3 regions of the Peribacillus sp. B65 genome follow, and region 1 is predicted to be linked to each of the others. Evidence: predicted binding sites of a transcription regulator. Region 1 holds the regulator's gene; each other region holds the start of a gene.
What was found. The regulator LexA, encoded in region 1, represses DNA repair genes until DNA is damaged. The targets are predictions, from matches to a motif close to CGAACATATGTTCG.
Positions count from the first base shown of each region.

Region 2: ACSR9O_RS09210 (Y-family DNA polymerase) is a predicted target of LexA. The motif match lies at 1,957-1,970, and genes of this name have one in related genera.
Region 3: ACSR9O_RS03950 (YolD-like family protein) is a predicted target of LexA. The motif match lies at 1,731-1,744, and genes of this name have one in related genera.

Region 1 covers NZ_CP195840.1:1,029,566-1,033,852, forward strand. The annotation lists gene ACSR9O_RS05090 (hypothetical protein) at 1-149, opposite strand, end outside; gene ACSR9O_RS05095 (glucosaminidase domain-containing protein) at 591-1,106, shown strand; gene lexA (transcriptional repressor LexA) at 1,312-1,935, opposite strand; gene yneA (cell division suppressor protein YneA) at 2,091-2,402, shown strand; gene ACSR9O_RS05110 (YneB family resolvase-like protein) at 2,422-3,078, shown strand; gene ACSR9O_RS05115 (DUF896 domain-containing protein) at 3,144-3,377, shown strand; gene tkt (transketolase) at 3,609-4,287, shown strand, end outside.
Region 2 covers NZ_CP195840.1:1,869,107-1,873,393, forward strand. The annotation lists gene ACSR9O_RS09195 (SDR family NAD(P)-dependent oxidoreductase) at 1-216, shown strand, start outside; gene ACSR9O_RS09200 (DUF3221 domain-containing protein) at 374-901, shown strand; gene ACSR9O_RS09205 (C40 family peptidase) at 952-1,611, opposite strand; gene ACSR9O_RS09210 (Y-family DNA polymerase) at 2,024-3,283, shown strand; gene ACSR9O_RS09215 (YolD-like family protein) at 3,310-3,642, shown strand; gene ACSR9O_RS09220 (iron-sulfur cluster biosynthesis family protein) at 3,852-4,175, shown strand; gene ACSR9O_RS09225 (alpha/beta hydrolase) at 4,219-4,287, opposite strand, start outside.
Region 3 covers NZ_CP195840.1:776,828-781,114, reverse strand. The annotation lists partial or broken gene ACSR9O_RS03965 (cupin domain-containing protein) at 1-58, shown strand, start outside; gene ACSR9O_RS03960 (DUF5661 family protein) at 74-400, shown strand; gene ACSR9O_RS03955 (hypothetical protein) at 1,037-1,216, opposite strand; gene ACSR9O_RS03950 (YolD-like family protein) at 1,367-1,702, opposite strand; gene ACSR9O_RS03945 (metal-dependent hydrolase) at 1,871-2,416, shown strand; gene ACSR9O_RS03940 (hypothetical protein) at 2,464-3,663, shown strand; gene ACSR9O_RS03935 (SpoVR family protein) at 3,803-4,287, shown strand, end outside.

The DNA of each region.
Region 1 (4,287 bases):
GAAATGAACAAGCCAAGACCCAAAGCGATGGTAGGTACGAATTTTGGATGAATATGAAACATGACCTTAATAAGTTGAGTAAGAATCATGATGGTAGGAATGGCTATCACTGCATCCCAGAAGTTTGTATGGACGGTTGGGTAGTCCATGATTTCACCACCTTGAAATGAAGTTTTTAAAAATAGTTTTTGTTTTTCATCAAGGTTTTATACAAAAATAAATAATTACAAATTTAAAATTAACGAACAAGTTTTGAAGATTTTCAGTGTTCAACAGAAAAAGCCGTCAATCCATTTAATTAAATGGATTGACGGCTTTTCCTGTTTGGTAGGGAAATGGATAAATAATACTCGAAGCAAGCCACTCTAGGTAAGAAATCTATAATAAAAACAATTAGCCAAACATCAGAACCTGTTGTATGGGACTTGCTGTAACCTTTTTCATAGATGAGAATACGATAAGAATGAAGATGAACAGTGAAAAATAAAGTAAAACCATTGATGGGAGGTTCTAATGAGCAAGGAAACATTTATTAAGGAAATTGCTCCCTATGCAAAATATTACCTTCTGTTGTCATTGCACAAGCTTGTTTGGAGAGTGGGTATGGGACAAGTTTATTAGCAAGCAAAGGAAAAAATATATTCGGTACAAAAGGTGACTTCAAGGGTGAGTCTGTCATCATTCAGACAATGGAATATGTCATTGGCGTACCCGTTCAAGTATGGAACAAATTCAGAAAATACCCATCTTGGGAAGAAAGTCTTAGAGATCTTGCCAATTTATATGTAAAGGGGACTTCATGGAATAGAAGTCTTTATACGGCTGTCATTGGAGAAAAAGATTACAGAAAAGCACTCAAAGCAATTTTCGATGCTGGGTACGCCTCGGATCCCAACTATATTGAAAAACTGGTGAACCTTATCGAAACAAGCGATTTAACAAAATATGATGCAAGTATAGAAGAGGTTTATCATATTGTCCAAAAAGGGGATACCGTCTCTGCGCTTGCAAAAGCATACGGTTCTACACAAGTGCAGATTCAACAGTGGAACGGCTTGGTAGATCTTAACCTAATTAAAGTGAACCAAAGATTACGAGTGAAGTGAATTTTAACTGGGAGCGGTAGTTAAAGCTCTCTTTTTCATTGTAATCAGATTGTTACCAAAGTACATATTAGGCGATCGTATACTTCCGTTCGTAATTAAGGACGTTTAAATTCCCATGAAAACTTGATTCTATTAAAATTCCTTATGCATATTGAGAGAATTCGGGACATAGATTAAACAAACAAAAAAAGCGCGGTTAGCGCTTTTAGTGTATTTGTCTATATAAGCCTATTACTTTTCCAAGTATCGAAACATCTCGTAAAATAATTGGTTCCATATTCGAGTTCTCAGGCTGAAGCCTTATGTAATCCGGTTCCTTAAAGAATCGTTTTACAGTGGCTTCATCATCTTCCGTCATGGCCACGACGATATCTCCATTATTGGCATTGCTTTGTTGTTTCACGATGACATAATCCCCATCATGAATTCCTGCTTCGATCATACTTTCACCCATGATTTCCAGCATGAATACATGGTCATCATGTGGAACCATGCTTTCGGGAAGCGGAAAGTATTCTTCTATGTTCTCAATGGCCGTTATCGGCATTCCCGCTGTTACTTTTCCAAGTAACGGCACGTTCACGACATTGACTTTGGGAATATTGTTCGCTTCCTCCAAATTCATTATTTCAATGGCCCTTGGCTTGGTTGGGTCACGTCTAATCAGGCCTTTGCTTTCCAGGCGTGATAAATGCCCGTGTACTGTTGAACTTGAAGCAAGTCCCACTGCTTCACCAATCTCCCGTACGGAAGGTGGATACCCTTTTTGGCGGACCTCTTCTTTAATGAAATCAAGAATATCTTGCTGCCTTTTTGATAGTTTAGTCATATGTGCACCTCTTCCCCAATGTTCTTTGCTACATTATAGCATGGCCCCCAATTCTATACAAACATAAGTTCGAATTTTGTTGTTGACTGAAACAAACGTTCGTATTATAATTTGACCATAACATACGAACGAACATTCGCTTTGGAGGGATATTTATGAAAAATTTATACAAAAATTATATTTATACGATTCTATTAGCGGGATCAGTATTCATCTTTTCAATTTTATTCTCTTGTACATTGAACAATGATCCAAAAAAGGATTTCCTTTCTATAGAAGTAAGTGAAGGTGACACCCTATGGGGAATCGCTGAAGAATATGAAGAAGCAAATTTGACAAAAAAAGAATTCATTGGTTGGATAGAAGAGCATAATGGAGTCAGGGCGGATACAATTAAACCTGGTCAAGTCATCGTCATACCGGTTAAAGGGGAAGAACTTGTCCAGAATTTGGCCAGTGAGCAGTAAGCAGTGAAGGTAGGGTATTATGAAGGCGGTAATCTATTGTAGGGTCAGCACAGAAAAAGAGTCACAGGAAACATCATTGGCAAGGCAGGAAGATGAGTTAGTCAAATTGGCAGAAAAGATGGATGTTGAAGTTATATCCATAATAAAAGAGCAGGCAAGTGGTTATGAGTTGAATCGGGATGGCATTTTTGACATGCTCGAACTATTTAAAACTAAAGAAGCTGAAGTACTATTAATCCAGGATGAAACAAGGCTGGGAAGAGGGAATGCCAAAATAGCCCTTTTCCATGTCATCCTTAAAGAAGATGTTAAAATTTATACACTCTCACATGACGGGGAGCTTGAGTTATCGGATTCGGATGCCATGGTCATCCAGATAGTCGGTATTGTAGAAGAATACCAAAGGAAACTACATAATCTTAAAATAAAGCGCGGGATGATAAGAGCCGTTGAAAAAGGATACCGTCCTCAAAAAAACCTTCAGAATCAAAGGAATTCCACTGGAAGGGACCGTATGGAAATCCCTATTGAAGAAATTATTAAACTTCGGGCCAATGGATTGACATTCGCAGAAATCGCAGCCACTTTAAGGGGCTTTGGATACAATGTTTCAAAGGCTACTGTGAACAGGCGTTTTCTCGAACATCAACTGAATACAAATGAAAGTAAATCTTAGAACTTGTAATTTCGCTTTTTTTTTAATACCATGACAATATCCGGAGATTATGAAGGAGCGAAATTATGTTATCAAAAGAAAAAATAGCCCGTATTAATGAACTTTCTAAAAAGGCAAAGGCTGAAGGTTTGACGGAAGTTGAGGCGAAAGAGCAAACCCAATTGAGAAGTGAGTATTTGGAAACATTCAGAAAGTCCATGACCGATACGTTGGAGCATGTGAAGGTCGTTGATCCAGAAGGTAATGACGTCACTCCTCAAAAGATAAAAAATATAAAAGAAAAAAGAAACTTACATTAATGCTTGGATCCTTCTGATAAAACATTCCGCTTGAGTACCCTGTTAGCATTTAGGAGTAAAAAGGGAGTGCATGCATGTATGTATTCTCCTATTTAGTTTAATCTAAATAGGGGACTTCTGTTATTATAGAAAATTGTAATATTGAGGCAGTAAATAGTGATTTTAGTTGTGATATTATGCTTGTCACTATAATATAAAGAGGTACATTACAGGAAGGGATGTTTTTACAATATGTTAGATAAATTAGATGCACTTTCTATCAATACGATTCGTACATTATCAATTGATGCAATTGAAAAGGCTAATTCCGGCCATCCAGGTATGCCAATGGGTGCTGCGCCGATGGCGTATAAACTATGGACCGAATATATGAACCATAACCCGAAAAATCCCGATTGGTTTAATAGAGATCGCTTTGTTCTTTCAGCTGGACATGGTTCTATGCTGTTATACAGCCTTCTTCATTTATCGGGCTATGGTTTATCTATCGATGATTTGAAAAGCTTCCGTCAATGGGGCAGTAAAACTCCAGGACATCCTGAATACGGTCATACGGCTGGTGTTGATGCAACTACCGGGCCGCTTGGACAAGGTATCGCAATGGCAGTAGGAATGGCAATGGCTGAACGTCACTTGGCAGAAAGCTATAACCGCGATTCTTATAATGTGGTCGATCATTATACATATGGCATTTGTGGAGATGGAGATTTAATGGAAGGTGTTTCTGCAGAAGCCGCTTCATTAGCTGGACATCTACAACTCGGAAGACTCGTTGTTTTATATGATTCTAATGATATTTCTCTTGACGGCGACTTAAGCCAATCATTTAGTGAAAGCGTAGCAGACCGGTTCAAATCTTATGGATGGCAATATATCCGCGTTGAGGATGGGAATGATCTTCAGGAAATTG
Region 2 (4,287 bases), 840 kb from region 1:
TTCTTTAACATTGCCGATGAATCAGGTACATATTTAAAAAATGTTGAAAAATTCATGCTTAAGCCTGGAGATGTCGCTGCTAAAATCGTAGCGGCGATGCTGACCAATAAGAGGGAAATCAATCTCCCTGGCTGGATGAATTTTGCTGGGAAATGGTATAACATGTTTCCAAAAATCACCGAAACATTAGGAAAAAAAGCATTTTTTAAAAAGTAAGCAACTTTCGATGTCGGACAAGGCGAAAGATGGTCTAATATAATAGGCAAAAGGGGAATGTCGATGACATTCCCCTTTTTTGAAATAACCGAAGTTTTCATATGAATTGGTAACTATTTCATGCGGGATCCGTCTATTTCTAGTAGGAGGGATTTGTATGAAGAGGATTGTAAACCTTTATATATCCATATTCGTTGCCTTTATTCTGGGTAGCTGTCAATCCCCTGATTGGAACAGGGATGATGCCGTCGGTAAGGGGGAAGAAGGTTTCATTACGGATCTTGACGATAAAAGGATTTTGATTAAAAGGACGTATTATAAGGTGACCACTGATACATCCATTCAAGATCAACATGGTAACGCTCTCGATTATTCCGACCTGGAAATCGGGATGAAAGTGAAACCATGGCACCGGGGCGGGGTGAAGAAATCATTTCCTGGGAAAGCGGAAGCGGAACTGATTCTTGTTTTGACGGATGTAAAAAGCTTGGCCGAACAAAGGGCGGTCACTGCTGCCCTCAATCATGTCAGTAAAGCGGAAAGTCAGCGATTCATGGTTCTCGAAGTCGTCCATTTACCGTCAGAGCATGTTTATAATATCGAAATGATGAACCGTTCCAACTTGGACGCTTCATTCATGGTGACAGTTGAGGATTTAACGGATGAAATATTATATATAAAATAAAACAACCGGGCTGAATCACTATGAATTCTGTCCGGTTGTTTTATGGGATTTTATAAAGTTTTCGCACCTAAATATTTTGGTTTCCAATAAGAATTATCCATATCCGTGATGGTTATTCCTTTAGAAGAAGTAGCACTGATGAATTGACCATTTCCGATATAGATACCAACATGGGATACCCCTGTTCTTCCAGAAGAAGTATCAAAGAATACAAGGTCACCCTTAGCTGGTGAAGATACTTTTAAACCTGTATTGGAATAAAGCAAGGATGTTGTACGCGGTAAGGTGATTCCTTGTGATTTCTGGAATACGTAATAGACGAAGCCTGAGCAGTCAAATCCAGTTGGTGTTGTTCCGCCCCATTTGTAGGGTTTGCCTATTAAGGTTTTTGCATAGCTGATCAAGCTTGTATTATTGACCTTATAAACACCAAGCTTATTAAATGTGTTACGGCCCGCAATTCCGTCGGCAGTCAGTCCTTTGGCTTTTTGGAATTTTTTTACTGCTGATACAGAATAGGTGCCGTAATATGTAGTCAGTGAACCTGAATATGTGAAATAACCTTTGGTTTTTAAAAGTTGTTGTAGTTGTTTGACATCACTATGTGTCATTCCGGGTCTGAGGGTTTGATCTCCAATATTTGCAAAGGCTTGCAGCGGGGTTAGCATCATGGCAGAAGCAACAGCAGCTGAAGCGATCCATTTCTTCATAATTTTCATTTCCTCTCTATCTATCTCTCTATATTCTTAACAATATTATCCTACAATACCATTATGACAATTAGACATAATTTTGGTTACAGTTTTATTACAAAAAATGAGTAGTAAGACTAAGTTTAAAATAGACGAAAGAATGTTGAAAAGGGTGAAAAAAATTAAAAAAACTAAGTATAAGGATCCATTAAAAATTATTCAAGATACGAATTGATTCTTTTTAAAAAAACTATTTGGGTATTCAGTTTAAATATGGTATTTTAACCATTTTTAGTATCTATTATATTTTTCAAGGAAATTACATTAAAAAGTAGAAATTTGTATGAAAACTTCCATTGAATAAGAACGTATATTCGGTTAAAGTTATGAATATAATAAAAGCGAACGTATATTCTTGTTAGGGTGAGAAGTGATGGATTATGGGACGATGCCGAAACAATCAATTATGTGTATCGATATGAAAAGTTTTTATGCAAGCTGTTCAGCGGTCATGCTTGGTCTGGACCCGCTTGATTGTTATCTGGCGGTGGTTGGTGATTTGAAGAGGACAGGGAGCATTGTGCTTGCGGCTTCTCCAAAGATGAAGAAGGAATTTGGCATCAAGACAGGTTCGCGGATGTTTGAGATCCCGAATGATCCGAGGATTGTCGTCGTTGAACCTAAAATGGCGACCTATTTAAGGGTTTCGACGGAAATCACCCGCTTGTTCAACCGTTATGTGCCCAAAGAAGCGATTCACGTATATAGTGTGGACGAAAGTTTTGTGAAAGTCGATGGTGCCGCTTCTTTATGGGGAGATGCCCGGATGATAGCTGAAAAGATAAAGGATGAAATCGAACGGGAATTACAGCTCCCCTGTGCCATTGGAATTGGACCGAACATGCTTATGGCAAAACTTTGCCTTGATTTGGAAGCCAAACATAATGGGATTGCAGAATGGAAGTATGAGGATGTGCCAAGCAAACTTTGGCCGATTTCCCCGCTTCGTGAAATGTGGGGGATCGGCAGGCGCGTAGAAAAAACCCTTCATGGAATGGGAATATTTACGGTTGGACAGCTTGCCAATTATGATCTTGAATTACTTGAAGCGAAGTTTGGAATTATGGGCAATCAGCTTTACCACCATGCTTGGGGAATAGATTTATCCGATATGGGGGCAGCGATCATCGAAGGGCAGGTAAGCTTCGGCAAAAGTCAAATCCTGCTGCGGGATTATAAGGAGGAGCATGAGGTAAAGCAGGTCATGCTGGAAATTTGCGAAGAAGTTGGAAGAAGGGCACGCACCCATCGCAAGGCAGGAAGGACGGTGAGCCTAAGCATTGGTTACAGCAAGGATGAGTTCGGCGGAGGTTTCCAACGTTCGCGTTCAATTAGCGAACCGACCAACATTACGATGGAGCTATATAAAGTTTGCCTGGAGCTTTTTCATGAGAACTATAAGCAAAAAACGGTTCGGAGCATAGAGGTCAGGCTCTCGAATATTGTGGATGATAACGAAATGCAGCTGACTTTATTCGATGCTTCGCGCTGGAAGAAGCGGGAATTGAGTTACACGGTTGATCGAATCCGCCATAAATATGGAGCCAAATCGTTATTGCGTGCCGTTTCGTATACAGAAGCAGGTACAGCCGTTTACCGAAGTAAGCTGCTTGGTGGTCATAAGGCGTAAGGTTGACTTTGAAGGGAGGGAAAAGAATGATACGTGATCGCGGCCGTATCAAATGGACATCGATGATGTTGCCGGAGCATGTGAAGATGCTTCGGGATTGGGTGGTGGAGGATGGCTATGAAACGAAGCGCATCCTGGATGAGCAGCAACTGGAAGAAATGAATGCGGTAATGGGGGAAGCGATGGAGGAAAGAAAGGATGTCACGATTGCTCATTATGAAGGAAACCGGTATCAGCTGTTAATCGGCAGGATCCATTATTATAATGAGCTCACCCAAAAGCTTCATATCGTCGATCGGTTTCAGCAGGCTCACTATATCAGGCTTTCCGATATCGCGGATGTAAGGATAATGGAATGATGAGCCGAAGGGCTGTTCCCAAGGGACAGCCTTTCAAAACGGCATCGTGATGAAAGGTATCACGGAGGAGTATGAGAATCGGCATTTGTTAGCACGGTCAATGAAGAAAGTGATTTTCGTGTCGGCTGACGCTTGCAAAGGAAGGCAGTTTCTTTAACAGAAGCGTATTTATCGTTTATAATGGGGGAAACATCGGGAGGCGTGCAATCATGTATATTGAATGGACGGAAACAGCGGCTGAGAAAATGGCCGATAAGGTACAGGGACAAGAAGGATATTTACAGTTGAAATATGATACTGATGGCTGTGGCTGCGTGGTAAGCGGTGTGACCGCGCTATGGTGGGTCAACGAACCTGAAGAAGGTACCGAAAAAGTGGAAACAAACGGGATTCCACTATATGTGGAGAAATCAAAAATGATTTTTCTTGATGAAGTCATGAAAATAGACTTTGTTCCGGAAGCGAACAGCTTTCAATTAAAAAGTCCGAATCAAATCTTGAATCCAAGGATGAGTTATTTTAATAAAATCTGACTAAAAAGCAAAGAGGGGATCTTGGATACCCTCTTTTTTCTTCTCAGACAAGTTTTAGAAACTGATCGATTTGATCTTCATATTCTTTTGGATTTTCATTATAAGATTGAGC
Region 3 (4,287 bases), 250 kb from region 1:
ACAACATCCATTTGGCACGGTTCATGTAACTAAAGCAGATGCTTTGGATGCAGAACAACATTCTGACTGTGAAATGCACTATTCTCGTCCAACAAAGTATCCAAATAGGATTCAAACTAATAACATTGTAAAAACTAGCTTTTCTAAAGAGGAAGCAGCAGCGGTCGCTTTACTTTTAGGCATTGATTTTAATAAAAGCAAGTTTAATTTAGATGAGTTTTGGATGGGAGTAAATACCGAGCTTGAACATGGAAAAGTATCCAGCCAAACAAATGTAACTGGTGATGATCCTATTATAACGGGGAAAATTGCCCTAGCTCATCTTCACGAGTTTCCTGATTACTACAAAAGACTTAAGGTGCTTGAAGAAGAAGCAAAAGCCTATTGGAACATGGCTTAATAGAATGCCTAAATGATAAGTACAACTCATTTTTTTAAGCGAGTTTGTGAAATATTTTATTTAAGCCAACGGGTTCGTTAGCTTAAGATCGGAGCTGTCTTTTAGGCAGCTTTTTCTTTATGCTACTATCGGGGCAGTTTAATGTGGAAATATAGTGCCCACATTATGAGGGTGGAGCCAATATCCCATCTTAAGGTGGCGGTCAAATGGTGAGGTATACCCTGAAACAGGGTATACCCAGGACTCATTTTTTCTTTTTTTTATCCAAAAAGTCCAAAAGGAAGGAACCAAACATTGCGTAGAACCCTATTACAAGAAGGCAGTAACTTGGAATGTCTCCTCTCACGAATAAGAAAATTGCAAATAACAAGTACGGAATTGTTAAAATGATTCGCAACTTTGTCACATGGTCACCTCCATGCACATTGGTTTCCTTGGGAACTCATTTTATTCATCATAAAACCTCTTTGTGTTCGCAATATTCCGCTAATTAAGTGCGAAGTACTATGTGCGCCAGCTGGTATGTGATGAGCAAAATTTACTCACCAAATGAAAAAAATAAGGACTAACCAAGTTGATTAGTCCTCACATTGTCGCTGATAATATTTCTTCTAGGGTGCTGGGGAAATTATGCTTTTAATCAGTAGTTATCTCTCGTATTCCTTCATTAATGTCAAAAAGTTTTCCTTCTATGCCTTGAAGGTAAATTCCCTCATCTAATTTTTTAATTTCCAAAAGATTTAACAAAAGCAACAAAAGCAACAAAAGCAACAGAATACCAAAGATATACAAGCTAAAAGTATGCACCTTTTTCATAGTTGTTTCTATCTCCTTTTGTTGAGGATGCTTTGATTAGAAGTATTATATATCCAAATTTCTTGATTATGTTTATTCTTATGCTCTTTATCTTTTTATCTTTCCAAGCAAAATTACTGTATTAAAGTTAATTATTTTACAAACTTTAATTTAAATCTTTTTCACACCTTTAATAGTTGAAAAGGGTATTCTATGTATTTGTTCGTCCACATCAATCACGCGTATATGTCTGTTCATTTGATCCACATAATGTACCAATCCTTCTACGCTACTCAGCCGATTATTCTGGTATAGCGTAAAAGAAATCGGAAAAGTAAACTCCATCGAAGCAGCAATTAAATCATTCATCTCCTCCAGGTGTTGTTCATCCAACACGGGTTCAGGTTCATCGTAGTATTCCTCGCCAAAATATTGCCGTAACATTTTTATATGTTCAGGTAGCATCAGACTGGTCCATTTAATATTTCCTCTGTCTCGAATGGTCATCTAAATCACTCCTTATTTTGATTATAAACGAACGTACGTTCCTTGTGAATGGCTTTTTAAGTTGGTGATACAAGTTAGAACGAATCATTGGTATGAATCATCAAAATCATGCATATCAATTATGTTAAATAGACATGCTTCTTCATTATAAAAAGTGGGTGTTCATTTATGATGTATAAAACGCACCTGGCTACATCAATTGCACTAAGTGCAGCATTGGTTTCAACTGTTTCTTATCCATTTACAATTGGTTTTTTAGCGGGTGTGTCTTTGGGAAGTTTATTGCCAGACATAGATGAACCTAATTCTTTTATTGGAAGGCGTTCGTTTGGTTTAGCGGTAATCATAAAAAGAAAGTTTGGTCACAGAGGAATTACCCATTCGCTATGTATGTGGATTTGTCTTTTACTTTTCTTATTATTGTTAGTACCTAATCCATTCACACTAGGTATTAGTCTTGGTTATTTCTTTCATATATTGGGCGATTACTTTTCTGTTTCTGGCGTACCTTTATTTTCCCCAATTGATAATGTGCGTAGAAAATCTCCTCTAACATATAAAACTTCAGGAAAAGTTGAAACGGTAATATATTATGTTGCAATCCTGATTTCCTTATTTTTTATTTTAGACGATAAAATGCTGACTCCATTTATTCAATCTGTTTCGGAATTAGTAACTGGCTTTTTGAGTCTTTTCTCCCAGACACTCGGCTAGAATGGCGATGGTGATTAATATAATAAGTGAGTGATAGGAGGGAGAATTTGGGGAAGCATCTGCATGAATCTTTTTTGAACGGAAAAAAAATTTCTGAATCTCCAGCTAAATTAGCGGACCTTAAGTATCTGATTAAACAAGAGCGAGACCTAGATGATGAGATCCTAAAAGAATTTCCGTTGGAGGATTACGGGGATTTAAATAACTTTCTCAGTGTACTTGGGAGTAAAGAATTAATCGAACAATTTATAAAGATTGATAACAGAAAGTTAGATATTAAAGAAAAGCTAGAAAATGTCTTTATAGATAAGGTCTCTTCCAATAACCAATTAGTCTTGCTGTTTACTGAGGATTCTTTAAATGCAGAAGGCGTCTATCGATTTACTTATGAGTATTTGGATATGGCATTTCAAATGGGAAAATTCTCTTCTTATTGCTTAGTAAATGATTTAGAACAGCTATTGGTTGATACTACTCGGAAACTTTGTAAATCACAGCCGCTGAAAGAATTCCAGTATCGACTAATCGAAGAGAATGAAGAATGGCTAATTAGGGGAGTTACATCGGTTAGGTACAATAACTACGACAATCATCTTGCCATTTATTTGACACTATTAGCATTACATAATCATGCACAGGCAACTCATCAATGGTACTCATTAGATAAGGCTTATATAAGTGATTCGGAGATTGTCATTATGTTCGACGCAATGATCCCTAGAAAAATTGTGGGCGTTGGAAATTTATATGTTGGTTTAATCCTGACAAATAATGAAATTAAAGAAAAGGTTTTTTCCTTAGAGTACCGTTTTCGTTTGGTAGATGAGGATGGTAATGAATTTGGTGCTATACCTGAGGGTGAGGAGCCAATATTTACGATAAGGCATGATAGCAGTGTAAATAATGTTAAGGATAAACTAAAACAACTAAAAAATATAGATAAATTTAAAGATCGAATAGTCGAGTTAGTTTTAGCTATTTCTCATAGCCCGTATTTATCTGAGGACAGGATTTTTGATATCTTTAAGAAAATTAAGCTATCCCGCACTAAATATTCACCTGAAACAAAACAGGTGTTTAAGAATTTACAAGAAGAACAACTCATCGATAACAGTTTACATATCATTAAAGCATTTAATCGCTTAAATGAACTAGTAACAGATGTCGAAGAAAAAATTCATCTAGAAAGACTATTTTTTAAAGTTTGTATGGATATAAAAAAAGAGAGATCGAGAAAAAAAAGTTAGTACATGAGAGAGAGTAACAACTAATTACAGGTGGGGAATTTTCGCTATTTCAAAGGACAACTTAACTTAATATTGTTGTTCCGTCATTTTCTTCTCTCTTTCTCATATTATGTGAGAAGAGGATTAAGGGGGGAACTATGTGAAAGTAGATGAACAAGAGGCTTTGAGTCGGGCGATTGATGAAATAACAGAGATTGCCAAGGGTGTTGGATTGGATTTTTATCCGATGAGATACGAAATTTGTCCAAGTGAAATCATTTATACGTTCGGTGCTTACGGTATGCCAACGCGTTATTCCCATTGGAGCTTTGGAAAACAATTTCATAAGATGAAGTTACAATATGATTTTGGTTTGAGTAAAATTTATGAATTAGTTATTAACTCTAATCCTTGTTACGCCTTTTTATTAGACTCTAATTCGTTAATTCAAAATAAGTTAATTGTGGCTCATGTCTTGGCACATTGTGATTTCTTCAAAAATAATATTCGTTTTCAAAATACAAATCGAGATATGGTGGAAAGTATGGCTGCGACAGCAAATCGCATTCACCAATATGAAATCCAATATGGAAAGAAAGAGGTTGAAACGTTTTTAGATGCGGTATTAGCGATCGAGGAGCATAT